Regions from separate parts of the Mesorhizobium cantuariense genome, predicted to be linked through region 2. Evidence: predicted binding sites of a transcription regulator. Region 2 holds the regulator's gene; each other region holds the start of a gene.

Region 1 (5,940 bases), 810 kb from region 2:
ATCGTCCTCGACGAGCCGACGACCGCACTGTCGCTGACCGAAACCGCCAAGGTGTTCCATTTCGTGCGCCAGGTGCGGGCGAGTGGCCGCTCGATCCTGTTCATCGGCCACAACATTCATCATGTCTTCGACATCGCCGATCGCTTCGTGGTGCTGGATCGCGGCAAGATCGCACTGACGACCGATCGCAGCCAGGTCAAAACGGCTGAAGAGCTTATCAATTTCATGGAAGAGGTCGCGCATCCGGGCGGATTGGCCGGACTGCACGATGCCGGCGACGCGGAGCAGAGAGCACGATGAGCAAGACCATGGAGCCCGATCTGCACGAGCCGACCACCGGCATCCCCCGTCCCGGTTCCCAGAAGGAGTGGAAGCACCCGTCCGATCACTGGATGCGCGGCTTCATCCTCGACAACCGCGCTTCGCTCGGCACGCTCGGCGTGTTCATCGTCATGATGGCGCTGTTCATGATCGCCAACCCGACCGTCTTCACCACCTGGTATCTCTATCGCTCGGTGCTCACGACGCTGCCGGTGGCGCTGTTCGTGGTGGTGCCGCTCGTCTTCGTCGTCACCTGTGGCGAGATCGACCTGTCGTTTCCGGCGACGATGGGTTTTGCCTCATGGGTCTTCGCGCTGGTCGTGCAGGCCGGCTACGATCCGTTCCTCGGCATCGCCGCGGCGCTCGTCACCGGCATGCTGCTCGGCTTCCTGGTAGGCTCGCTGGTCGTTTATGGCGGACTGTCGTCGCTGATCGCGACGCTCGGCATGAATTTCCTGCTGCGCGGCCTGATCCAGATCATCAATGAAGGCAAGTCGATGGCGCTGACCAGCCTCAGCGACAGCTGGGCCTACACGATCTTCTCCAGCCAGGTCCTGGGAATTCCGGTGCAGATTTTCTGGGCCATCGGCTTCGTCGTGCTGTCGGCGATGCTCTACAACCGCCATCGCTTCGGCGCTCAGGTGAGGGTGGTCGGCGACAATCCCGACAGCGCCCAGCAGATGGGCATCGACGTCAAACGCGTGCGGGTGAAAGTGTTCGTCTTCGTCGGCATCGGTGCGGCGATCGCCGGCACCTTCTCGGTGATGATCAACTTCACCTGGTGGCCGACCGCCGGCGACGGCTATCTCTTGCCGGTGCTGGCCTCGGTGTTCGTCGGCGGCACGCCGACCTGGGGCGGCATCGGCACCGTGGTCGGCGGCGCCATCGGCGCCGTCACCGTGTCCTTCATCCAGACTGGCGTCGTGGCAGCGGGGTTGAGCGGCTTCTACGTGCAGTTCTTCAACGGGCTGATCATCATCCTGTCGCTGCTGGGGCACAAGTGGAACCAGGCGCGGTATCGGTGAGGGGGCTGTTTCGTTGGCGGACCGCATGCCTTGACGCAAACCGCCCATCGCTTCGTCATCCACGGGCGAAGCAAGGAGCGTAGCGACGCAGCGCAGACCCGAGGATCCATGCCGCGACTCAAACGCGTCACCACGGTGCAGAATTCTGCTCCGCTGCATTCCTGGGCGAAGGTCGCGGCATGGATCCTCGGGTCTCCGCGACGGAGCTGCGCTCCTGCTTCGCCCGTGGATGACGAAGGTAGGGTATCGTCAAAGTAGACGCGTACACAAGGCGGTCGCTTGTAGGACAACGGGGCAAGTGGGCGTCACACCGCCGCGACAAACCCGTCCAGCACGCGTTTCTGGCCGGCCTTGTCGAAGTCGATGGTCAGCTTGTTGCCTTCTATTGCCGAGATGTTGCCGTTGCCGAATTTCTGGTGGAAGACGCGGTCGCCGACGCTGAAGGGCGACGGCTTGTCGGCGACAGATTTGGCGACCAGTTCGCCGTCGATGGTGCGGCTCTTGACCGAGGTGCGGCCGGCGCCGTAGCCGCTATCCGTCTCGCCATAACCGATGCGCTCGACCTGATGGCCGGAACGCGAGCCCCAGTTGCGGTCGGTCGCCTCGGTGCGGTTGGCCTGCGCGCGCTGCCAGCCCGGTGTGGCATAGGTGTTGGAGAAGGCGCCGGATTTTTCGGTGTCGGCGCCGACATTGTCGAAGCGCGAGGCGCCATAGGGGTTCTGTCTTCCTGCGCCCTGGCCGCCACGACCGGAGGCAAAAGAACCGCCGCCATAGGAATTGCCGTAGCCGCCATAGGAGTTGCCGCTTTCGGCGACCTCGACATGGGCTTCCGGCAGTTCGTCGAGGAAGCGCGAGGGGATGGTCGACTGCCACAGGCCGTGGATGCGGCGGTTGGAGACGAACCACAGATGCAGGTTCTTCTTGGCGCGGGTCAGGCCGACATAGGCCAGCCGGCGCTCTTCCTCCAGCCCGGAGCGGCCGCCTTCATCGAGCGCACGCTGATGCGGAAACAGGCCTTCCTCCCAGCCGGGCAGGAAGACGGTCTCGAATTCGAGGCCCTTGGCCGAATGCAGCGTCATGATGCTGACGGCGTCGAGCCCGGCATTCTGCTCGGCGTCCATGACGAGTGCGACATGCTCGAGGAAGGAGCGCAGCGATTCGTACTCCTCCATGGAGCGGATCAGCTCTTTCAGGTTTTCCAGCCGGCCGGGGGCTTCGACCGAGCGGTCGTTCTTCCACATGTCGGTGTAGCCGCTCTCTTCGAGAATGGTCTCGGCGAGTTCGGTGTGCGGCGTGGTTTCCAGCGCCTTCTGCCAGCGCTCGAAATTGGCCGCCACTTCGCGCAGCGCGGCGCGCGGCTTCGGCTTCAGCTCGTCGCTTTCGGCCAGCTTGGCGGCGGCTTCCAGCATCGGGATGCGCAACGCGCGCGCCGTGTCGTGGATCTGGCGGATGGTGGCTTCACCCAGGCCGCGCTTCGGCACATTGACGATGCGTTCGAAGGCGAGGTCGTCGGCGCCTTGCGCGACGACGCGGAAGAAGGCGAGCGCATCGCGGATCTCCATGCGCTCGTAGAAGCGCGGGCCGCCGATGACGCGGTAGTTGAGGCCGAGCGTGACGAAGCGGTCCTCGAACTCGCGCATTTGAAAGGAGGCGCGGACCAGGATCGCCATGTCGTTGAGATTGTGCTTCTGCCGCTGATAGGTCTCGATGGTTTCGCCGACGGCGCGGGCTTCCTCCTCGGAATCCCAGGCGGCGTGGACATGCACCTTGCCGTCCTCCGGCTCGTCGCGGTCGGTGAACAGCGTCTTGCCGAAGCGGCCCTCATTGTGGGCGATGAGGTGGGAGGCGGCGCCAAGGATGTGCGCGGTGGAGCGGTAGTTGCGCTCCAGCCGAATGATGGTGGCGCCCGGAAAATCCTTGTCGAAGCGCAGGATGTTGTCGATCTCGGCGCCGCGCCAGCCATAGATCGACTGATCGTCGTCGCCGACGCAGCAGATGTTGACGGTGGCGGTGCGCTGATATCCCTCCCCCTTGAGGGGAGGGTGGCCGGGCGCAGCCCGGTCGGGTGGGGTCCGCGCGGCAGTGCTCGACGTTCTGGAGGTGCCTTCTGCGCCGACCCCCTCCGCCCGCTTCGCGGGCACCTCCCCCTCAAGGGGGGAGGATTGCGGCCGCTGCGCCAGGAGCCGCAGCCACATGTACTGGGCGGTGTTGGTGTCCTGATACTCGTCGACAAGGATGTATTTGAAGCGCTTGTGGTATTCCTTCAGCACGTCCGGATTGGCGCGGAAGATGCGGATCGGGTGGCACAGAAGGTCGCCGAAATCGCAGGCGTTCAGCGTCTGCAACCGGGCCTGATAGGCCTTGTAGAGTTCACGGCCCTTGCCGTTGGCGAAGGCGCGCGCATCGCCCTCGGCGATTTCGGCCGGGCCTTGGCCCTTGTTCTTCCAGCCGTCGATCATCTGGGCGAACTGCTTGGCCGGCCAGCGCTTGTCGTCGAGCCCCTCGGCCTGGATCAGCTGCTTGATCAGCCGCACGACGTCGTCGGTGTCGAGGATGGTGAAGTCGGATCTCAAGCCGGCAAGTTCGGCATGGCGGCGCAGCAGCTTGACGCCGATCGAGTGGAAGGTGCCGAGCCACGGCATGCCCTCGACATTGCCTTCGCCGATCAGGACGCCGATGCGGATCTTCATCTCGCGCGCGGCTTTGTTGGTGAAGGTCACCGCCAGGATCTGCGACGGGAATGCCTTGCCGGTGGCGAGGATGTGAGCGATGCGGGTGGTGAGCACGCGGGTCTTGCCGGTGCCGGCGCCGGCCAGCACCAGAACCGGACCTTCGGTGGTTTCCACCGCCAGCCGCTGTTCCGGGTTCAGCCCCTTCAGATAGTCGGGCGCATTGTTTTGACCGCTGCGGGCGGCCATGGCGCGCGCGGCAATGCCCGACGGGGCCGTGGGCCGCGCATTGGGTTCATCGAAAAAGGGCATGTCTTCGGAAAAGCCGGACATCGCCCCGAATGTAGTGATTCGGGAGCGAAAGACCAGAAGTGTCTACGTTTTGTTCCGGTAAAGTGCCTGATATCGCCGTTCAGGCCTTGCGATAACCGAGAGCAATGGCGCCTCCTCCGTCATCACGGCGCACCAATCGCGTCAGCGGTGGAACCAACGACGTCATTTTGCTTGCTCCCGAGGAGAGATGTTCCAACGGAGACTGCTGGAAAACCCCGACACAGGCAAGGTGGATTGCTACCTCGGCGTGTAGTCGCGCTTGACAGGCGCGGCAGGCAGGAGAAAGTTGTGTCAGGGCAGGACGGTAACGCCGGGTTGCCCATGGCCGCGCCACGAAGCGCAACAGTCGAAGGAGTATCATCTTGGCTGTCACCATCACCTCCCTCATCCTTTTGCTCATCGGTCTGGCGCTTGGCGGCGGCGGTATCCGCCTCGCGATGCTGGGCGGCAGCTGGTACTACGTCATATCCGGTCTCGCCTTCCTGATCGCCGCCTGGATGCTCTACCGGCGCAGATCGACCGCGCTGTGGCTCTACGCGGCGATCGTGCTCGGCACGCTGGCCTGGGCCGTCTGGGAAACCGGCTTCGACTGGTGGGAACTTGGGCCCCGCGGCGGCATCATCGTGCTGGTGGCGCTGTGGCTGCTGACGCCATGGGCGCGGCGGGGTCTTGCCGGCCCTGACGCGCGCGCGCCGCTCATCCTTGCCGTGCTGGCATCGCTGGCCGTCGCCGGTTATTCGATGACATCGGACCCGAAGGACATCGCCGGCGAACTCGGCACCGACAAGGTGGTCGCCAACGCCAATCTCGGCAATGATGTGCCTGCCGGCGAGTGGCACTACTACGGACGTACGCAGTTCGGCCAGCGCTATTCGCCGCTCGACCAGATCACGCCGGACAATGTCGCCAAGCTGCAGCCGGTCTGGACCTACCGCACCGGCGACGTGAAGGGACCGGACGACATCGGCGAAACCACCTATCAGGTGACGCCGCTCAAGATCGGCGACACGCTCTACATCTGCACGCCGCACAATTTCGCCATCGCCATCGACGCGGCGAGCGGCAAGGAGAAATGGCGCTTCGATCCCAAGGTCAAGCTCGACAAGGACCGTCAGCACCAGACCTGCCGCGGCGTGGCCTATTATGCCGATGCGGCAATCGCCGCCGGCCAGCCCTGCGCGACGCGGGTCTACCTGCCGACCTCGGACGCGCGGCTGATCGCGCTCGATGCCGCCAACGGGCAGGTCTGTCCGGCTTTCGCGGAGGGCGGCACGCTGAACCTTCTGACCAACATGCCCTATCCGAAGTCGGGCTATTATTACTCGACCTCGGCACCGCTGATCTCAGGCGGCAAGATCATCCTCGGCGGCGCGGTCAACGACAATTATTCGACGCAGGAGCCATCCGGCGTCATCCGCGCCTACGACGCCGCCACCGGCGCGCTGCTGTGGAACTGGGATTCCGGCAATCCGGACCAGACGACGCCGCTGGCGGCGGGCCAGACCTATACCGCCAACTCGCCCAACATGTGGTCGACGCCGAGCGCCGACGAGAAGCTTGGCCTGCTCTATGTGCCGCTCGGCAACCAGACG
Region 2 (5,940 bases):
CCGTGCCGCTTCGACAGCTTGGCGCCGTCGGCGCCGTGGATCAGCGGGATATGCGACATGGACGGCACGTTCCAGCCCATGGCGTTGTAGATCACCGTCTGGCGGGCGGCGTTGGTGAGATGATCGTCGCCACGGATGATGTGGGTGACGCCCATGTCATGGTCGTCGACGACGACGGCATGCATGTAGGTCGGGTTGCCGTCCGAACGCAGGATGATGAAATCGTCGAGATCCTTGTTGGGAAAGCGCACCTCGCCCTGGACACGGTCGTGCACCACCGTCTCGCCCTCGGTCGGCGCCTTGATGCGGATGGCACCCTTGGCGCCTGCAGGCGCCTCTGAGGGGTCGCGGTCACGCCAGCGGCCGTCATAGCGGGGCGGCAGGCCCTTGGCTCTGGCCGCCTCGCGCATCGCCTCCAGCTCGGCCGGCGTGGCATAGCAATAATAGGCCTTGCCCATGCGCACGAGATCCTCGGCCACTTCGCGGTGGCGCGGCGCACGCTCGAACTGCGACACCGGCTCGCCGTCCCAGCTAAGGCCAAGCCAGGAAAGCCCCTCGAGGATGGCTGCGGTGGCAGCATCTGTCGAACGCTCCCTGTCGGTGTCCTCGATGCGCAGCAGCATCGTGCCGCCGGTATGCTTTGCATACAGCCAGTTGAACAGCGCCGTGCGCGCGCCGCCTATGTGCAGATAGCCGGTGGGCGAGGGGGCAAAACGGGTGACGACCTTGTCGGACATGGAACTCTCAAAAACCATCTGAAGCGGGGTGCGGTTGCGCGGACTTTCGCGCGCCCGGCGTTCATGTAGCATAGGGTGTCGAGGGCGCAAGGGGCAGACCCGATGGCTGAACGAGGCCGGGGTTCGGATCGGGGCGAGGACGCTGTCATTGGCGTCAGCGAGCGCTCCCTGTTTGCGACGCCGCTGCCGGCTTCATTGCTGCCGCCATCGCCCCTCGTGCCGGATTCGGGCAAGGCGCCGTTACACGCGGATGTCTCGGCCCCTGTTCCAGTTGCCGAAACCGGCAGGATCGCGCGCCTGCACCGGCAGATCGGCCTGGTATCGCTGCCTCGCCTGCGCCGCAGCGTGGCGGCGGCGGCGAGCCTGGAACTCGACCGCGGCGTGGCCTTCCTGCTGGTTCCTGTCTGCCTGGCGAGCGGAGCGATCGGCTATTTTTCGCTGACGGCAGAGCCCGACTTTGCGAAACCGGTCGCGTTCGTCGCCCTCGCGGCGCTCTGTGCGCTGGTCTCGCGTTCCTGGCCGAAAACCCATCTGTGCTTCATGGCCGCGCTTTTGTGCGCGCTCGGGCTGCTCGCCGCAAAGGTCGAGACGTGGCGCGCGGGCACGCAGATGCTGGGCTCGGAAATCTCGACGCAAGTCACCGGCCGCGTCGTCTCGCTCGACCGGATGGAGAGCGGTCGTATCCGGCTGACCATCGACGTGACGTCGACCGCTCGGCCGAAATTGCGCTATGCGCCGAAGCGGGTGCGGCTTTCGGCACGCAAGATCCCGGACGGCATGACCGCCGGCTCCCTCATCACCGGCTACGTCAAGCTGTTGCCGCCGACCGGGCCGGTGCGGCCGGACAGCTACGACTTCTCCTTCGACAGCTATTTCGCCGGCATCGGCGGCAGCGGGTTCTTTCTCGGCAATCCAAAACTTGCCGTCACCGATGACGACGACATGCCGCTGTCGGCCCACCTTTCCTCAAGGATAGAAAAAGCCCGTGAAGGCATTGCCGACCACATCAGGGGCAGCGTCGGCGGCGCCGAAGGCGAGATCGCCGCGGCGCTGATCGTCGGCGTGCGCGCCGGCATTCCCGATGAAATCAATGAAACGATGCGGCGTACCGGCATCTACCACATCATCTCCATTTCCGGACTGCACATGGCGCTGGTCGCCGGCACCATCATGGGGTTGCTGCGCGGTGCCTTCGCCTTGTTTCCGGACTTTTCCGCGCGTCGTCCGGTCAAGAAATATGCCGCCGCAGTGGCATTGTTCTCGATCGCCGCCTATCTCATCATCTCCGGCGTCGTCGTTGCCGCCGAGCGCAGCTTCATCATGCTGGCGGTGATGCTGATTGCCGTGCTGTTCGATCGGGCAGCACTCACCATGCGCAATCTGGCGATTTCGGCGATCGCCGTCATTATGGTGTCGCCGCACGAGGTGGTCGGCCCGAGTTTCCAGATGTCGTTCGCCGCGACCGCAGCACTTGTCGGTGCCTATGCCGGCTGGTCGGATCATCGCGCGGGGAAAACGAGACCGCCGCCGCCAAAGCGATCCTTGCCAAGTTTCCTGACACGAAAGTTCATGCTGGCGGCGGGCGGCCTTGCCGTGACCTCCATCATCGCCGGCAGCGCCACAGCGCTGTTTGCCATCTGGCATTTTCAGCGTGTGTCGCCGCTCAGCCTGTTCGCCAATCTGGCAGTCATGCCGATCGTGACAGTGGTCATGTTTCTAGGCGTTGCCAGCGCGCTGCTGATGCCGTTCGGATTGGACTGGCCAGCCCTCTACCTGATGGGCAAGGGCCTGACGGTGATGATCGCCATATCGGGTTGGATATCCGAGCGTTCGCCTGTCGATGGGGTTGGGCTGATTTCGCAGCAGTCTGTCCTGCTGGTGACCATTGCCCTGGTCATCGCGACGATGGCGACGACATGGCTGCGGCTCGCAGCCCTTCCCTTCGCGCTTGCCGGCCTGCTGACCGTCTCGGATACGCGCGCGCCGGATGTGCTGATCTCGGAGGACGCACGGCTGGTTGCGTTGCCGATTGGTGGCGGCGAACTCGCGGTCAGCCGGGCAAGGCCGAACGAATTCACCGTCGACAACTGGAAACGTGCGCTGACATCCGAAACCGTTGTCGTGCCGGAGGTGTTTGACAAGGGCGACGGACAATTCGAGATCGCGGATGCCACAGAACTGCCGCCGGGATCGCCGTTCTATTGCACTTCAGGCGTTTGTCTGGCCAAGCATCCGTCCGGTGCCATCATTGCTTATGTCGAAGACCGCAAGGACACTTGGAAAGCCTGCGGCTTCGCCGAGTTGATCGTTATCAATGACGCCACCGCCTATGACGCCTGTCACAACCCGCTGGTTCTCGTCATCACCAAGCGGCAACTGGCTCGCAAAGGCAGTGCGGCCGTCTTCTTCGATCGCCAATCGGCAACCACACCGGCGACGGCCAGCTTCGCGGTGGATAGGCCATATCGACCCTGGCACGCGCAGCGCAAATTCTCACGCGAGGCGAGGGGACTGCCGCCCTTCAAGAGGCCCGAGAAGCCAGTGGTCAGCCCGCAACTGCCTCAGTAGCGGCGGATCAGGCCGACGAGCTTGCCCTGCACCTTAACCCTGTCCGGTCCGAAAATACGCGTTTCATAGGCCGGGTTGGCGGCTTCAAGGGCAATCGAGGCACCCTTGCGGCGGAACCGCTTCAGCGTCGCTTCCTCTTCATCCACCAGCGCCACGATGATTTCGCCGGGGCTCGCCGTATCGGCGTTGCGGATGATGACGGTGTCGCCGTCGAAGATGCCGGCGTCGATCATCGAGTCGCCCTTGACCTCCAGGGCATAGTGCTCGCCGCCCATGATCATGTCCGGCGGCACCGAGATCGAATGTGTCTGATGCTGGATGGCATCGATCGGCACACCGGCGGCGATGCGGCCCATCACGGGGATCGACACGGCGGAGACCACGTCGTCGTCATTGCCGGCCGAAGGCATCCGCGAAGACGCCGGCTTGATCTGCCGGCCAAGGCCGCCTTGACCAAGACTGCCCTGGATGACGCTGGGAGAGAACTTTCTTGCCGCGTTGAGGCCGGGCGCAATCGAGTCCGGCAGCCGCAACACTTCCAGCGCGCGTGCCCGATTGGGCAGCCGGCGAATGAAGCCGCGTTCCTCCAGCGCCGTGATCAGCCGATGAATCCCGGATTTGGAGGCAAGGTCGAGCGCCTCCTTCATCTCGTCGAAGGATGGCGGAATGCCGCTTTCCTTCAGGCGTTCATGGATGAACATCAGCAGTTCGTGTTGCTTGCGCGTCAGCATAGCGGCCCCCAGGGTACCTGAAACCAGAATCAGAAAACAAACCCAGAACAAACACTATCTGTTCCAGTTGTGTTCTGCAACTGTTTAAAGTTTAATGAATTTATTAAGGGGGTCGAAATTATTCGGCGGTTGCCAGCGGGCCGCCATCACGATTGCGCGCCGCCATAATGCGCTTGCCGGCATTGAAATTATTATGGTTAATGGGCTGTGGCCCATCCTCGGCCCTAGGGTTGGCATCAGCCGCCGGTGGACCCGCGACCGGGGGCATTTTCAGCTTTCCGGGCGTTCGTTTACCGTGAACGAAACGAAGCCAAAATGCCAACCTTGGTTAGCTATTGCAGCCAGCGCGGCACCCGGCGGGGAACGCATTTGTGAGCTGGAAATTCGTCCCTCGGACATCCGACCAGGAGGTGAGGCCGGCGACAACGGATCGTCGAGACGGCTGCGTCAGGTAACGGCCTCCTTGACGGCGAAACGCTGATCCTGCCATGCACCCGTGCGCAGAATGTCTTCCAGCGCCTCAACCGCCAGCCACACATCCCTGTAGCCGACATAGAGCGGCGTAAAGCCGAAACGGATGGTCGACGGCGCGCGGAAGTCACCGATCACCCCGCGCTCGATCAGCGCCCGCATGATTTGATAGCCATGATCGTGAAGGAACGACACCTGGCTGCCGCGTTTGGTCGCGTCGCGAGTGCTTTCCAGCGTGAGACCATAGGCGCCGCACTTTGCTTCGACGAGTTGGATGAACAGTTCGGTCAGCGCGACGCTCTTTTTTCGCAAGGCCGCCATGTCGACGTCGTTCCAGATGGCAAGCGCACCTTTGAGCGCCCGCATCGACAGGACCGGCTGCGTGCCGCACAGAAAGCGGCGGATGCCGGTGCCGGCCACATACCCCCGTTCGAAGGCAAAGGGCCGCGCATGGCCCCACCAGCCGCTGAGTGGCTGGCTGATCTCGCCGTGGTGACGCTGCGCGGCATAGATGAAGGCAGGCGCACCCGGACCGCCGTTAAGATACTTGTAGGTGCAGCCGATGGCGAAATCGGCATCTGCTTGGTCGAGTTCGACCGGCAGAGCGCCGGCGGTGTGGCAGAGATCCCAGACGATCAGCGCTCCGGCCGCATGAGCCTTGCGCGTCAGCGCCGCCATGTCGCGCAGTTCACCCGATTTGTAGTTGACGTGGTTGACCAGCACCACCGCGACGCTTTCGTCGATCAGCTCTTCGATGGTTGGCGCGTCGACGCCCGCGAGGCGCAGCAGGACGCCGTCTCGGGTCGAGGCCACGCCTTCGGCGATGTACAGGTCAGTGGGAAAACTGTCACCCTCGGCGACGATGGCCAACCGGCCTGGCCGCATCTCCAGCGCAGCATGCAACACCTTGTAGATGTTGGTCGACGTCGTATCGCAGACGACGGTCTGGCCGGCCGCGGCTCCAATCAGGCGTCCGAGTTGATCGCCGAGTTCGATCGGCATCTCGAACCATCCGGCCGTATTCCAGGCCCGGATGAGATCCTGGGCCCATTCCTGGGTCGCCGCCTGCTGCAGCTCGCCGAAAACGGCATGCGACGCTGCCCCAAGTGAATTGCCGTCGAGATAGATCACCCCGTCCGGCAGAATGAAACGATCGCGCATGGCCCGCAGCGGATCCGTCGCATCCATCGCTTCGATTGCAGCGAGATCAGGAATTCCACTCATGGTCAGTCCTCGGTTGTTCGCGAAGGGTTTCCCGCCACAGCGCGTCCCTGTTTTCATTTGACGCTGTCAGAGCCGGGTGCGGACGGTCCACAGCTCCGGGAACAGCACGACCTCGAGCATCTTCTTCAGATACGAAGCACCCGACGTGCCGCCGGTGCCGCGTTTCAGGCCGATGATGCGCTCGACCGTGGTGACGTGGTTGAAGCGCC
Region 3 (5,940 bases), 1.2 Mb from region 2:
GGTGCCGCGCTCGGCGGTGGACTGACCGCGCAAGCGGCAGCGGACCTTGGCCTTGTCCCCGGCACCGCCGTAGCCGCCGGGCTGATCGATGCGCATGCCGGTGGCGTCGGCACGGTCGGCGCGCGCGGCGATTTCGGCAGCGTGTTGTCGCGCATGGCCTATGTCTTCGGCACCTCGGCCTGCACCATGTCGTCGACCGCCGAGCCGGCCTTCGTCGACGGTGTCTGGGGTCCGTATTTCTCGGCCATGGTGCCGGGCCTGTGGCTGAACGAGGGCGGCCAATCGGCAGCCGGTGCGGCCATCGACCATCTGGTGCGCATGCACCCGGCGGCGGGCGAGGCGGCGGCCAAGGCGCAGGCCGAGGGGCTCAGCCTCAGCGCCTGGCTGTCGCTGCAGGCGCAAAGCCGCAACGGAGCCGCGGCGACGCCGGCGCTGGTCGGCGGCATCCATGTCGTGCCAGAATTCCTCGGCAACCGCGCGCCTTTCGCCGACCCGGACGCACGCGCGCTGATTGCCGGGCTCGATCTCGACACCAGCCTCGACAGCCTGGTCGGGCTCTATGTCGCCGGGGTCTGCGGGCTGGGCTACGGCGCCCGCCAGATCGTGCGGGCTGAGCATGACAAGGGCATTCCCGTCGACACCATCGTCGTCAGCGGCGGCGCGGGCCAAAGCCCGCTGGTGCGCCAGCTGCTTGCCGACACCACAGGCATGGTGGTGGTGGCGTCGACCTCGCCCGAGCCGGTGCTGCTCGGCTCGGCGATGCTGGGCGCTGTCGCCGCCGGGACCTACAAGGACCTGGTCACGGCGATGGCCGGCATGTCGGAACTCGGCGAGGTCTATCATCCCGACGCTACGCTGGCCGGCTGGCATGCAAAGCGCTTCGCCGCGTTCGAGCTGCTGCAGCAGGCCGGCAAGGCGATCCGGAGTTGAAGCGAGCGACTCCTGTCCGGCTTTGTCAGGAGCGTCGCGAACACCGCTTGGCGGTTTAGGCGGAAGCTGGCAGCTTTGTTCTGTCGTGGACCCTCCAGCAGTATGGCTGAGCGACGAGGGCAGGGCGACAGGGAGGCCCTATGGCAGACGACAAAGCGCCCGTGCCGTTCGCATCGGATGAGGTGCCGTGGACCGAATGGTCCGATGTGCCGCGCTTTGGCGTGCGCTACCGGCATCTGTCGCTTGCCGCCCTCGGCGAGAATTACCATGTCGGCGTGGCGATCGAGGAACTGCCGCCGGGCAAGCAGACCTCACCGGCGCACTACCACATTTTCGAGGAAGAGCATGTCTTCATCCTCGAGGGGATGCTTACCGCGCATGTCGGCGACGCCGCCTACGCCATGAAGGCCGGCGACTACATCTGCTTTCCCGCTGGTGCCGCGGCGGGGCATTGCCTCATCAACACCAGCGACGCGCCGTGCCGCTATGTCATCGTCGGCGAGCGCAACCCGAATGACGTGGTCGTCTATACCGCCTCCAACAAGGTGCTGGTGCGCGCCCTGGGCAGCCGCGCGATCTTCGACCTCTCGGCAACCCGAACTTACTGGGACGGCGAGAACACCGGCCTTGCCGCCGGCGATCCGTTGCCGTCGGATGTGTCGGCCGGTGTCACCAAACCCCCAGCCGTGCCGATCCCGCCTATTGCCAGCGATGCCGTCGAATGGAAGGTCGAGGGCGAAGGCCCGCGGTTCGGCGGCCGGTCTAGGCATCTGACCCATGCCGCCTTGGGACGATCCGACTATCATGTCGGCATGCTGATCGAGGCGCCGGCCCCCGGCATGCGCCTGGCGCCCAGGCACTACCACATGCTCGAAGAGGAGCACGCGCTGATCCTGGAAGGGCAGGTGACGCTGCTGCTTGGCGAGGAGCGCCACGAGATGAAGGCCGGCGATTATGTCTGCTTTCCCGCCGGCCTGGCGGTCGGGCATTCCTTCCTCAACAGCGGTACGGAACCGTGCCGCTATCTGATGATCGGCGAGAAAAATCCCAACGAGGTCTGCGTCTATCCCGATTCCAACAAGATGGCGGTCGACGCCTTGCGCCGGCGCGACGGCATTTTCGATATGGCAGGGGTGAGGCGGTACTGGGATGGCGAGGCATAGAACTGGCGTTTCGCTATCCAATAGCCACGCTCTGAACGCAGGAAACCGTTCGGAGATGGCCGTTATTGCTACTGTACCTGGGTGCTGGGTGACGCTAGTCTGGTCCGGGCACTCCAACCGGGGAGTTGGCGGGGAATGCTCCTACCATTCTTGCGACGGCCTTCACCCTATCACCGTCGCCGCCTTGGCAGGCTGAGATGGGTGGCCTTGTTTGCGCCGTTCATTCTGTTGTCGGGCTATATCATCTATGGCTTCGTCGGCATTCGGTTTGATACGTCTCTCTCGGTGCTGAGGCACCTTGCCGCGTTCCCGAACTGCACTGCCGCCCGTGCCGTTGGCCTCGCCTCTGCGCGCAGGGGCGAACCTGGCTATTGGCCGACTCACGATGCCGACCATGATGGCAAAGCCTGCGAGCCCTGGCACGGGGCAAGCTCCAGTGGTGTCCGGGTCCATCGTTACTCGCATACCGGCCCATAGCCTTGCCCTGGCCTCACAGCTCCTTCTCCGCGAGTTCCCTGAATTTGTCGGGAACCAAGCGTGCCGCCTCCAGCGCCACCGTGCCATAGCCGACCGCCTGTTTGCCGAAGCGCTCGCGGATCCTGTCGATGGCGCGGTCGGCGCCGAAGCGTGCCAGGCCTTTCCTGGTGCCGGGCCGGCGTTTCTCGTCGGCGAGGCCGAGCGGCAGTTCGAGCTGTAGCTCGAAGCTTTCCTCGAGATGCGACACCGAGATCGCCAAGAGCGAGATCGTTTTCTCCTGGCGGTGGTCGGCAAGCACGCCGCGCACCAGATCGCCGGCGATCTCGGCCAGCATCATGGTCGCCGAGATCGGCTGGTCAAGCGTGATCGAGCGCGTGACGGCGGTGAGATCGGCAAAGCGCACGCGCACCGTCACCGTGCGGCCGGGCCGCGCCTTGGCGCGCAGCCGGCTGGCGACGCGGTCGGCCAGATGAAGCAGGGTGGGCGCGATGACGTCAGCCACGGCAGGCTTGCGGCCAAGCGCCGATTGCGCGCCGGCCGAATGCGCCCGACGCTTCGCCTCCAGTTTTCGCGGGTCGCGGTTCCACGACAGTGCCGACAGCTTTTCGCCGGCGGCGGGACCGAGCAGCCGCGTCAGCGCGCCGCTATGGGTCCTGGCCAGTTGGCCGATGGTCTCGACGCCGATCTCCGCCAGCCTCGCCCTGGTCGCCGGGCCGACGCCCCACATCAGCCCGACCGGCAAATCATGCAGGAAAGCGAGCTCGCTGCCGGGGTCGACCACCACCAGCCCATCGGGTTTGGCCACCTGCGAGGCGATCTTGGCCAGATGCTTGGTGCGCGCCACGCCGATCGAGATCGGCAGGCCGAGCTCGGCCCGCACGCGGCGTCGGATGGTCGTCGCGATCTCTTGCGGCGAGCCGAACAGATGCGTGCAGCCGGCGACGTCGGCAAAGGCCTCGTCGATGGAGATGCGCTCGACCAGCGGGGTAAAATCGTCGAGCACCTTGATCGCCGCGTCGCCAAGTCGCTGGTAGTGGCTGAAATTGCCGCCGACGAAGATCAGCTGCGGGCACAGCTCGCGCGCCGTGCGCCCCGGCATGCCGCCGCGCACGCCAAAGGCGCGCGCCTCGTAGGAGGCGGCGAGCACCACGCCGCCGCCGACCGCAATCGGCTTGCCGCGCAGCGACGGGTCGAGCAACTGCTCGACCGAGGCGTAGAAGGCGTCGAGATCGGCATGCAGGATGGTGGCTGTCGTTTCCATCCCGACCGCACATCCGCAGTTGCTGATAGATGTGAACGAATAGAGAACAAAGGCAGATCATTGTCAAGATGGAGTCGGATTGTGCAATGCTTGGGTGACGCGATCACGCCCGGTTCGAATGCGTCACCCAAAATCGCGGCGACAGCGCTGCCCCTCACCTGCCTGCCGGCATCCTCTCCCCTCAAGGGCATATGCGCTAAGATAGGTGTTGCAGTGGGGAATCGGTTGTGATTCTACGCTGCGATGACTCACGAATCGCTTGTAGATGACGGCTGGGCCGAGACGATTGAGCTCCTCGGCGGTGAAGAGTTGATTGCAGGGAGTGCCCGCGAGACGAAGGCGTTTCTGCGGCCGCGGGGCGTCAGGTCGGCTACTGATCTGTTGCGCCTGACACTGGCTTACTGCCTTGGCAAGGTGGGCATGCGGGGCGTCGTGGCCTGGGCGGCGGCAAGCGGGATCGCCGACATCTCGGACGTGGCGTTGCTCGGCCGGCTGCGCAATGCAGGGCCGTGGCTGCAGCAGTTGATCGGGCACCTTTTGAAGCGCGAGGAGGAAGGCTTGCCTAAGGGCCGGCTGATCCGCATCCTCGATGCGACATCGGTTGCCAAGGCGGGTGTGCATGAGAAGAAGAACAATGGCCTTTGGCGTATGCACTGCGCCTTCGATCTTGAGCGCGAGCAGTTCGATTTCCTCGAGATCACCGACCAGAGCGAGGCCGAGCTGATCGACCGCGTGCCGGTGGTGCCGGGCGAGATCCGCATCGGCGACCGCGCCTATCTGCAGGCCGAGCGGATCGCAAAGGTCATGGCGCAAGACGGCGACGTTGTCGTGCGCGCGCCGTGGAAGAATGTGCGATGGCTCGACGCCAACGGCAAGGCGTTCGATCTCATCGGCCACCTGAAGAGCTGCCGGGAGGAGGTCATCGAAACGCCTGTCTGGCTGGGCCTCAAGAAGGGCGAGCCCCTGAAGATGCGCCTGATCGCCTTGCGCAAATCCGAGGCTGCGACACAAGAAGCGCGGCGCAAAATCAACAAGGAAGCCAAGGCCAAGGGCAAGCAGGTTCAACCGGAGACGCTGATTGCCGCCGGCTTTGTCATCCTTGTGACCTCGCTTGACCAGGAGGAGTTTCCCTCCGGCACAGTTCTCAAGCTCTATCGCATGCGCTGGCGCATCGAGCTCGCCTTCAAGCGTCTGAAGAGCCTGATCGGACTGCGCGCGCCTCCAGCCAAAGACCCAAGGATCGCAAAGCCTTGGATTCTTGCCCACTTCCTCATCGCGCTTGTGACCGAACCCCTTTCGCAGGAGTTGGGTGTCTCTCCCCCTTGAGCGACGGGCGCCCGCTGCTGTGGCGCGCCACCCGCCAGATCGTCGCCTCTCTGATCGCAGCGATCTTTGCTCAACCTCCCTTGGCAGCCCTGCGCCAAAATCTCCATGCCTTGCGACATCGATGGCGTGAGCCACCACGAAAGCGCAAATTTCAGTCCATGCCGAAGCTATCTTAGCGCATATGCCGTAAACGGGGCGAGGGACACTGTCATCGATGGTTTCGCCAATTGGCAGCGTGGCAGAAAAGGGATCGGCGTTGCGGTCGGCTTCTTTCTCCCCGTTTACGGGGAGAAATGCCCGGCAGGGCAATGAGGGGCGGCGGCGCCTTCGCAAAAGAAAGCGGTGCTGCTCTCGGAACCGCCACCGCCTAGACAATATGCTCCCTCCGCAGCGCTGCCTTCATCCGTTCCAGCGCCGCTTCTCCCCCGGCCGCCAGTTCGTCGGCGACCCGGGCCAGGTTGTCGTCGGCCTTGCGGTGCCTGCTGCCCCAGGCGCCGAGCGTCGCCAGCACCGGCAACAGGTCGATGCCGGCCTCGGTCAGCCGGTAGACCGTCCTCAGCCCGTGTGTCGGGTCGTCGCTTCTGGTGAGGATGCCTTCGTCCTGCAGCGTCTGCAGCCGCTCGGCCAGCGTGCGCGACGAGATGCCTTCGTCGGATTGCAGGAATTGGCGAAAATGCCTTTTCCCGGCGAAGACCAGGTCGCGGATGATGAGCAGCGTCCAGCGGTCGCCGACGAGTTCGAGCGACAGGTTGATCGGGCAGCCGGATTTTTCGCGCGTCGACA
Region 4 (5,940 bases), 4.2 Mb from region 2:
CACGCAGGGTCCTGCCCGGCATCGCCGCCGCCGGCGGCATGCTGATTCCGGCACTCGTCTATGTCGCCATCAACAGCAACAACGCGGCGGCACTCTCCGGCTGGGCGATCCCGACCGCCACCGACATCGCTTTCGCGCTGGGCGTGCTGTCGCTGCTCGGCAGCCGGGTGCCGGCTTCGCTGAAGGTGTTCCTCACGGCGCTTGCCATCATCGATGACCTTGGCGCCGTCATCATCATCGCCATCTTCTACACCAGCGGCCTTTCGCTCGCCTATCTGGGTGCTGCCTTCGCCGTCATTGCCGCGCTTGTCGTGCTCAACCGCATGCGGGTGATGACGCTGGTGCCTTATCTCGTGCTGGGCGTCATCCTGTGGGTGCTGGTGCTGAAATCGGGCGTCCATGCGACGCTTGCCGGCGTGGCGCTGGCGCTGACCATCCCGCTCGAACGCTCCGCCGGGATCGGCCACGACCTCGACCATTCGCCGCTGCATCGGCTCGAGCACGGCCTGCACAAGATGGTGGCCTTTGTCGTCATCCCGATCTTTGGCTTTGCCAATGCCGGGGTCTCGCTCGCCGGCCTGAGCCTTGGTGCGCTGATCGAACCGCTGACGCTCGGTGTCGCCGCCGGCCTCGTGATCGGCAAGCTGGTCGGCGTGTTCGGCGCTTCAGCGCTTGCCATCCGGCTCGGCTTCGCCGACCTGCCGGCTCATGCCGGCTGGTCGCACATGATCGGCATATCGCTGCTGTGCGGCATCGGCTTCACCATGAGCCTGTTCATCGGCCTGCTCGCCTTCGCCAGCGACGTGGCGCTGCAGGACGCGGTCAAGGTCGGCATCCTCGCCGGCTCCTTCATCGCCGCCATCCTCGGCGCCGCCGTGCTTTTGATGGCGCCGGCGGTTGGTTCGGTGGACGAGAGCGAAGAATAGGGCTGCCCGGCGGCTCTTGGTTCAGCGAAGGCGGCTACTCGCTCTCGCCCTCGAGCGCCGGCACCGACACGCCGGCAAGTTCCGCCGCCAGCAGCCGTGAAGCGCCGGCCCGCGCGATCCGCAGCATCAGCGCCTTGCGGGTTGCCGCCGCCATGCGGTGTTCGGGCGCATCGCGCAGGATCTCGGCGCCGTAGCCGTCGGAGAGGATGAAGCCGCATTCTTCCGGGAAGATCTCCGAGGGCACACCAGGGTGGGTGGCGAAGAAGAAGCGGTCGGAGTGTAGCCGGTAGTCGGGCCATTTGCGGTCGACCCTGAAGTCCTCGATCGAGGATTTGATCTCGACGATCCAGATGTCGCCTTGCCGGGTCAGCGCGACCAGATCGGCCCGGCGGCCTGTGGCCAGCGACAGTTCGGGCAGCACGTGGGCGCCCATCGCCATCAACAGTCGCTGCACGCCACGCCGCACCAGCATGGCGCGTTCGGACTGGCGACCGTCGATGAGCGGGTTGATCGAGATAGGCGAAATGATTGGCATGGCGGCACCATGCCAGATTTTGTTCACGGTTTGAACCCTTTTATTGTGGGCGATTGTCCATTTGACAAACCCACATCCGAGGCGGAACATATGTAGAACAAGATTCGGTGGAACAACCCCTTAGCGCGCATCTGTGCCGGGCCGAATCGATGTAGACTGCGCGGCATGGTTCAGCATCGGAAAGCAAATATGCCCAATCGGACGGTTGAAGCGGAAATCAGCAGGCTCGAAGAGTTCACTAAAGACGGCGAGACTTCTATGAACGATAGGTTGCTCATTTACGGCACAGCCGATGGAGTCCGGATCGACATCCGCTATTCGGGTGAAAGCATATGGATGACACAGACGCAAATTGCTGAGTTGTTCGGTATCGATGTGACGGGCGTGTCTCGGCACATTACCAACATCATCGAAACTGGCGAATTGCCGGAAGAAGGAAACTTGCAAAAAATGCAAGTTTCCCCAAAAACCAAACCCTCCACCCTCTACAGCTTGGATTTCGTGATCTCTATCGGCTATCGCGTGAATTCCAAGGAAGCCACGATGTTTCGCATGTGGGCGAACGAGCGCCTGAAAGAGTTTTTGGTAAAGGGCTTTGCCATTGACATTGACCGCCTAAAGAACCCCAGCGAGCGCGACCATCTCAAGGAACTGAAAGAGACGATCCGGGATATACGGTCGTCTGAGGCCAACGTGTATCGCGAGGTGCGCAGCATTTGCGCTATGTGCCAGGATTATGATCCGCAATCGGAGGTCTGGCGCAATTTCTATGCCGGGATGCAGAACAAGCTTCTTTGGGCGGTAACCAGCCGAACTGGTCCAGAGCTCATCATTGAGAGAGCCGACGCAAATGCCGAGGATATGGGCTTGTCGAGTTGGCCGAACGAAAACATTCGCAAGCAGGATGTTACCATCGCAAACAACTATCTGGCGGGAACGGAGATACGAGAAAAGAACCGGCTTACGACCATGCTCCTCGATTTCTTCGAAGATCAAGTAGACATAGGCAAGCTCGTCACCATGGCCCAAGCCGAAACAAAGATGAACGAGTTCATCAAATTCAATGGGCGCCCGCTACTGACCCATCTTGGCAGCGTGAAGCGCGAAAAAGCGGACGGCCATGCTGAAAAGCAGTTTGAGAAGTACAAGCTGAAGAGAACAGCACTTAGGCAGGCCAGCTAGTCGGTTGGCTCTTCCGCTTCTCGTCCTTCGGTAGTGGTGCCTTCGCCATCTTCTTAAGCGCTGCATTCAACGGCTCTTCGGAGTCGACGGTTTCAATCTCGCGCGCCAGATCGAGGAACTTGTCTACTTGACTCTTTGTGGGCTTCCCTGATTCCGTTTTATTCATGGGGCTTGAATTTTCTCAAATACATGAACTTCTTGCCGGTAGGATTGACCCTATCGAGGTAGGCAAATTGCCGGAGCCGGTGGCCCACTTTTATTTGTGCCTCGCTGCCCATTGTCTACCTGTCGAACTACTCACTCAAGCACGTAATGGAGGAATGTCCGGACGTTACATTCATCGATCTGCTTTGCATCCCAGGCGCGAAGAACCACTACCGCTGCCAGAAGTCACGGTGCACGGAGAGAAGCTCGGCCTCGATTTCGGGGAAGGGGCCGTGAACCTCGATCTTCTTCTGCCCGGAGCCGAGCACAATGCGCGAAGGCAGGCTCATCGTCGGGTTTTCGGGATGGTCGCCGGTCAGCGCGAGAAGCTTGGTCTCCTCGAAGCCGTAGACCAGCCGGCCGATATTCGCCCAGTAGAGCGTTCCGGTGCACATCGCGCAGGGCTCGCCGGTTGAGACCAGCGTGCAGGTCCAGAGAAACTCCGGCGAATAGGCGGCCGCCGCGCGCCTCGCAAGTTCGGTTTCGGCGTGATGCACGGTGTCGATATTGGCTTGGCGCATGAGGATCGCGTCGTCGGGGCCGATCAGCACCGCACCGAACGGATGATGGCCATGCACAACAGCCCCGCGAGCGACCGCATCGGCGGCGCGAAGGTGGGCGAGCATCTGGTCGCGGGTCATGCGGTGTCTCCGGCCATTGGGGTCACCGGGTGATCGGGACCAGCGGCAGTATTCATCATTTATCCGCAAAATCGCATTTCGAGCCGCCGACCCTACGCTCATATCAGCGCTTGGCAATATACGGCACGAGCCAATTGCTGGCGGCCTTGCCGGCGATTATCCGGTTGGCGGGATTCGCCTCGCAGCCACGTCGATTTGGATAGCGTGACCATAAATTAGCTAGAGCGAATATAAGCAAAAAATGCTATTTTGGAGCAGCCGGAGCTCCCCCACTACACCCCGCTCCGGTCAGGCCCGGCGGCAGCCACCCAAAGGCAAGGCTACCGGGCCGCTCCCTTCCATCTATATTCAGGACGCGAAGTAGGACCAAAGTCTGGTTTCACCAACGCAAAGGTCTGACAGTTCCGGAAATGTCCATCGGACGTTCCGTTACTTTAGTAAATCGAAATATAAGTTTCGCCGAACCGCCCGCCGGGTAGCGCCCATCCAAAAGGGCCGACGCGGCTGCCGGCGAAACAACATTGCCGAGGTGGCGTCTGCCATCCACGGCCGATTTGAGGGTGCCGCCCGCCAAACCTGGCGCTTCGCGACAGGCGGACAACGCACCTTGGCGGGTTGGTCAAACCGTACACAGTTGGCTGGGCAACCAACCCCTGGCTCGCTCGTTGACCCAATGCTGGGTTGATCCCCTGGCACTCCAGAACCTGCCCGCTGCCCGACGGTGGCGGGCACTCTTGGTTGGAAGTCTAGCCGCTGTTGGAAGTCTGGCCAGCAGCGACAGCGAGGGCCCGGCGGATGCCGGAACCTTCGCGTTCTGCTGGCTCTCGTCAGAAGCGGATCCAGAAAGATCTGCGGAAACATCTGCGGCGCCAGTAACCATGGCGCCAATAGCGGCGGCAAACCCTTCTCCACCCGCGACGGCGTCTCCTGCGATACCAATGCACGGGCTCGACGCCATCTTGGGGACCATGCTGGTCGAGGATATCGTCCGACGGCTTGTCGAGTTCATCGAGAATGCCGGGCCCAGTATTCGGGACGCCGGCCAACGCGGTGGCAGGACGCGCAATAGCGACCACGGTCGCAGCCCCTGCCAGTCCAAGCATTCTAGTCAGAAACAATCGCCGATCCATGCCAACCTCCATCGTTGATCATTGAGACCAGGAAGACATAGAGCGGCGGATTGACGCGCCTAGATGCCGAAGAAAATTGTGTCAGTCGAACTGCGTGCTGGCGGTGACGGGCTTTTTTAGCTTTAGCGCTTGCTTGACAATTCGCGCGCCCAAATGCACCAATTCTGCTGGGCAATCAGGGGATATCTCATGAAGAAGACTTATGAACGACCGGCGTTGGTAAAGCGCGAAAAGCTCACGACGGTCACGGCGGTCGTGTGTGTTTCAAGCTGCCCGACTTGACCGAGGGCCCGGGCCTCGACAGAGGTCTTGTGATCGCCCCGTCGGGGCGTTGCATCCTTTGACAAATCAGCTGCTGCGGACGGCTCCGCCGTCTCGACAGGCTTGCGGTCCGCGACCGGCGTCTTGCTATGATCTCGCTGAAGCGGTCGTGTCGGCGAACATGGCAGCGCCTGCCATGTCGTCGAGGATCGGACAGTCCGGCCTTTCGTCGCCGTGGCAGGCATGGATCAGTTTCTGCAGGGTCGAGCGCATCGACTGCAGCTCACGCACCTTCTCCTCGATCGCCGTGACATGGGCGGCGGCGATCTCGCGCACGTCGTGGCTGGCGCGGCCGCGGTCCTGGTAGAGCGCCATCAGCTGACGGCAATCGTCGATGGAAAAGCCGAGATTGCGCGCGCGGCGCAGAAAGGCCAGCCGGTGGATGTCGTCTCCTGAATAGTCGCGGTAGCCGTTGGCGGCGCGCGCTGGGGCGATCAGGCCGATCTCCTCATAGTAGCGGATAGTCTTGGCCGGCAGGCCGGAGCGGTGGGCGGCGTCACCGACATTCATGACCGATTCTCCTCGATTTCCAGGAGCCCGCGGGGATGGCCCCTTGAATTTGCTTCACAATCCTGTGGGTGCTGTTGCCGAAATGCCATAGTGATACACTTACCAGCACGTCAGCACAGGCATATAGGCATCGCGCGCTTGGCAAGCAAAGCAAATGCCAGCATGAATGATTGTGAGAAAGCGGCCGACTCGTGCCGCCGAAGTTGGGGCGGGGCACCGGATCACCTGATGCGCATGAAGTCGTTTGCAATCGTCGCCGCACTGGCGCTTTCCACTGCTATCGCCGGTTGCAGCACCATCGGCTCGCAGATGTTCTCCAACAATTATGGCGCGGTCACCGACGCCGGTTACCAGCTGCCGCGCATCCCGATCGAGAAGGTGCCGATGAAGTACCATCGGCAGGAAGTGAATTATGACAGCCCGGAAAAGCCGGGCACCATCATCGTCGATACGCAGAACAAGTTCCTCTATTTCGTCGAGGGTGACGGCCG

What was found. The regulator LexA, encoded in region 2, represses DNA repair genes until DNA is damaged. The targets are predictions, from matches to a motif close to TGTTCNNNNTGTGTTCNG.
Region 1: ACFOJ9_RS20000 (ATP-dependent helicase) is a predicted target of LexA. The motif match lies at 4,388-4,405, and genes of this name have one in related genera.
Region 3: dinB (DNA polymerase IV) is a predicted target of LexA. The motif match lies at 3,863-3,880, and genes of this name have one in related genera.
Region 4: rhuM (RhuM family protein) is a predicted target of LexA. The motif match lies at 1,544-1,561, and genes of this name have one in related genera.

Annotation. Positions count from the first base shown of each region.
Region 1 covers NZ_JBHRVD010000001.1:4,118,507-4,124,446, reverse strand. The annotation lists gene ACFOJ9_RS20010 (ATP-binding cassette domain-containing protein) at 1-300, shown strand, start outside; gene ACFOJ9_RS20005 (ABC transporter permease) at 297-1,346, shown strand; gene ACFOJ9_RS20000 (ATP-dependent helicase) at 1,652-4,348, opposite strand; gene ACFOJ9_RS19995 (glucose/quinate/shikimate family membrane-bound PQQ-dependent dehydrogenase) at 4,711-5,940, shown strand, end outside.
Region 2 covers NZ_JBHRVD010000001.1:3,308,816-3,314,755, reverse strand. The annotation lists gene gltX (glutamate--tRNA ligase) at 1-737, opposite strand, end outside; gene ACFOJ9_RS15915 (ComEC/Rec2 family competence protein) at 840-3,305, shown strand; gene lexA (transcriptional repressor LexA) at 3,299-4,036, opposite strand; gene kynU (kynureninase) at 4,484-5,731, opposite strand; gene kynA (tryptophan 2,3-dioxygenase) at 5,798-5,940, opposite strand, start outside.
Region 3 covers NZ_JBHRVD010000001.1:4,474,194-4,480,133, reverse strand. The annotation lists gene ACFOJ9_RS21765 (FGGY-family carbohydrate kinase) at 1-930, shown strand, start outside; gene ACFOJ9_RS21760 (cupin domain-containing protein) at 1,071-2,093, shown strand; gene ACFOJ9_RS21755 (excalibur calcium-binding domain-containing protein) at 2,229-2,570, shown strand; gene dinB (DNA polymerase IV) at 2,584-3,831, opposite strand; gene ACFOJ9_RS21745 (transposase) at 4,075-5,157, shown strand; gene ACFOJ9_RS21740 (winged helix-turn-helix transcriptional regulator) at 5,525-5,940, opposite strand, start outside.
Region 4 covers NZ_JBHRVD010000001.1:7,524,922-7,530,861, forward strand. The annotation lists gene nhaA (Na+/H+ antiporter NhaA) at 1-926, shown strand, start outside; gene ACFOJ9_RS36720 (MmcB family DNA repair protein) at 961-1,461, opposite strand; gene rhuM (RhuM family protein) at 1,651-2,643, shown strand; gene ACFOJ9_RS36730 (nucleoside deaminase) at 3,018-3,488, opposite strand; gene cueR (Cu(I)-responsive transcriptional regulator) at 5,027-5,449, opposite strand; gene ACFOJ9_RS36740 (L,D-transpeptidase) at 5,678-5,940, shown strand, end outside.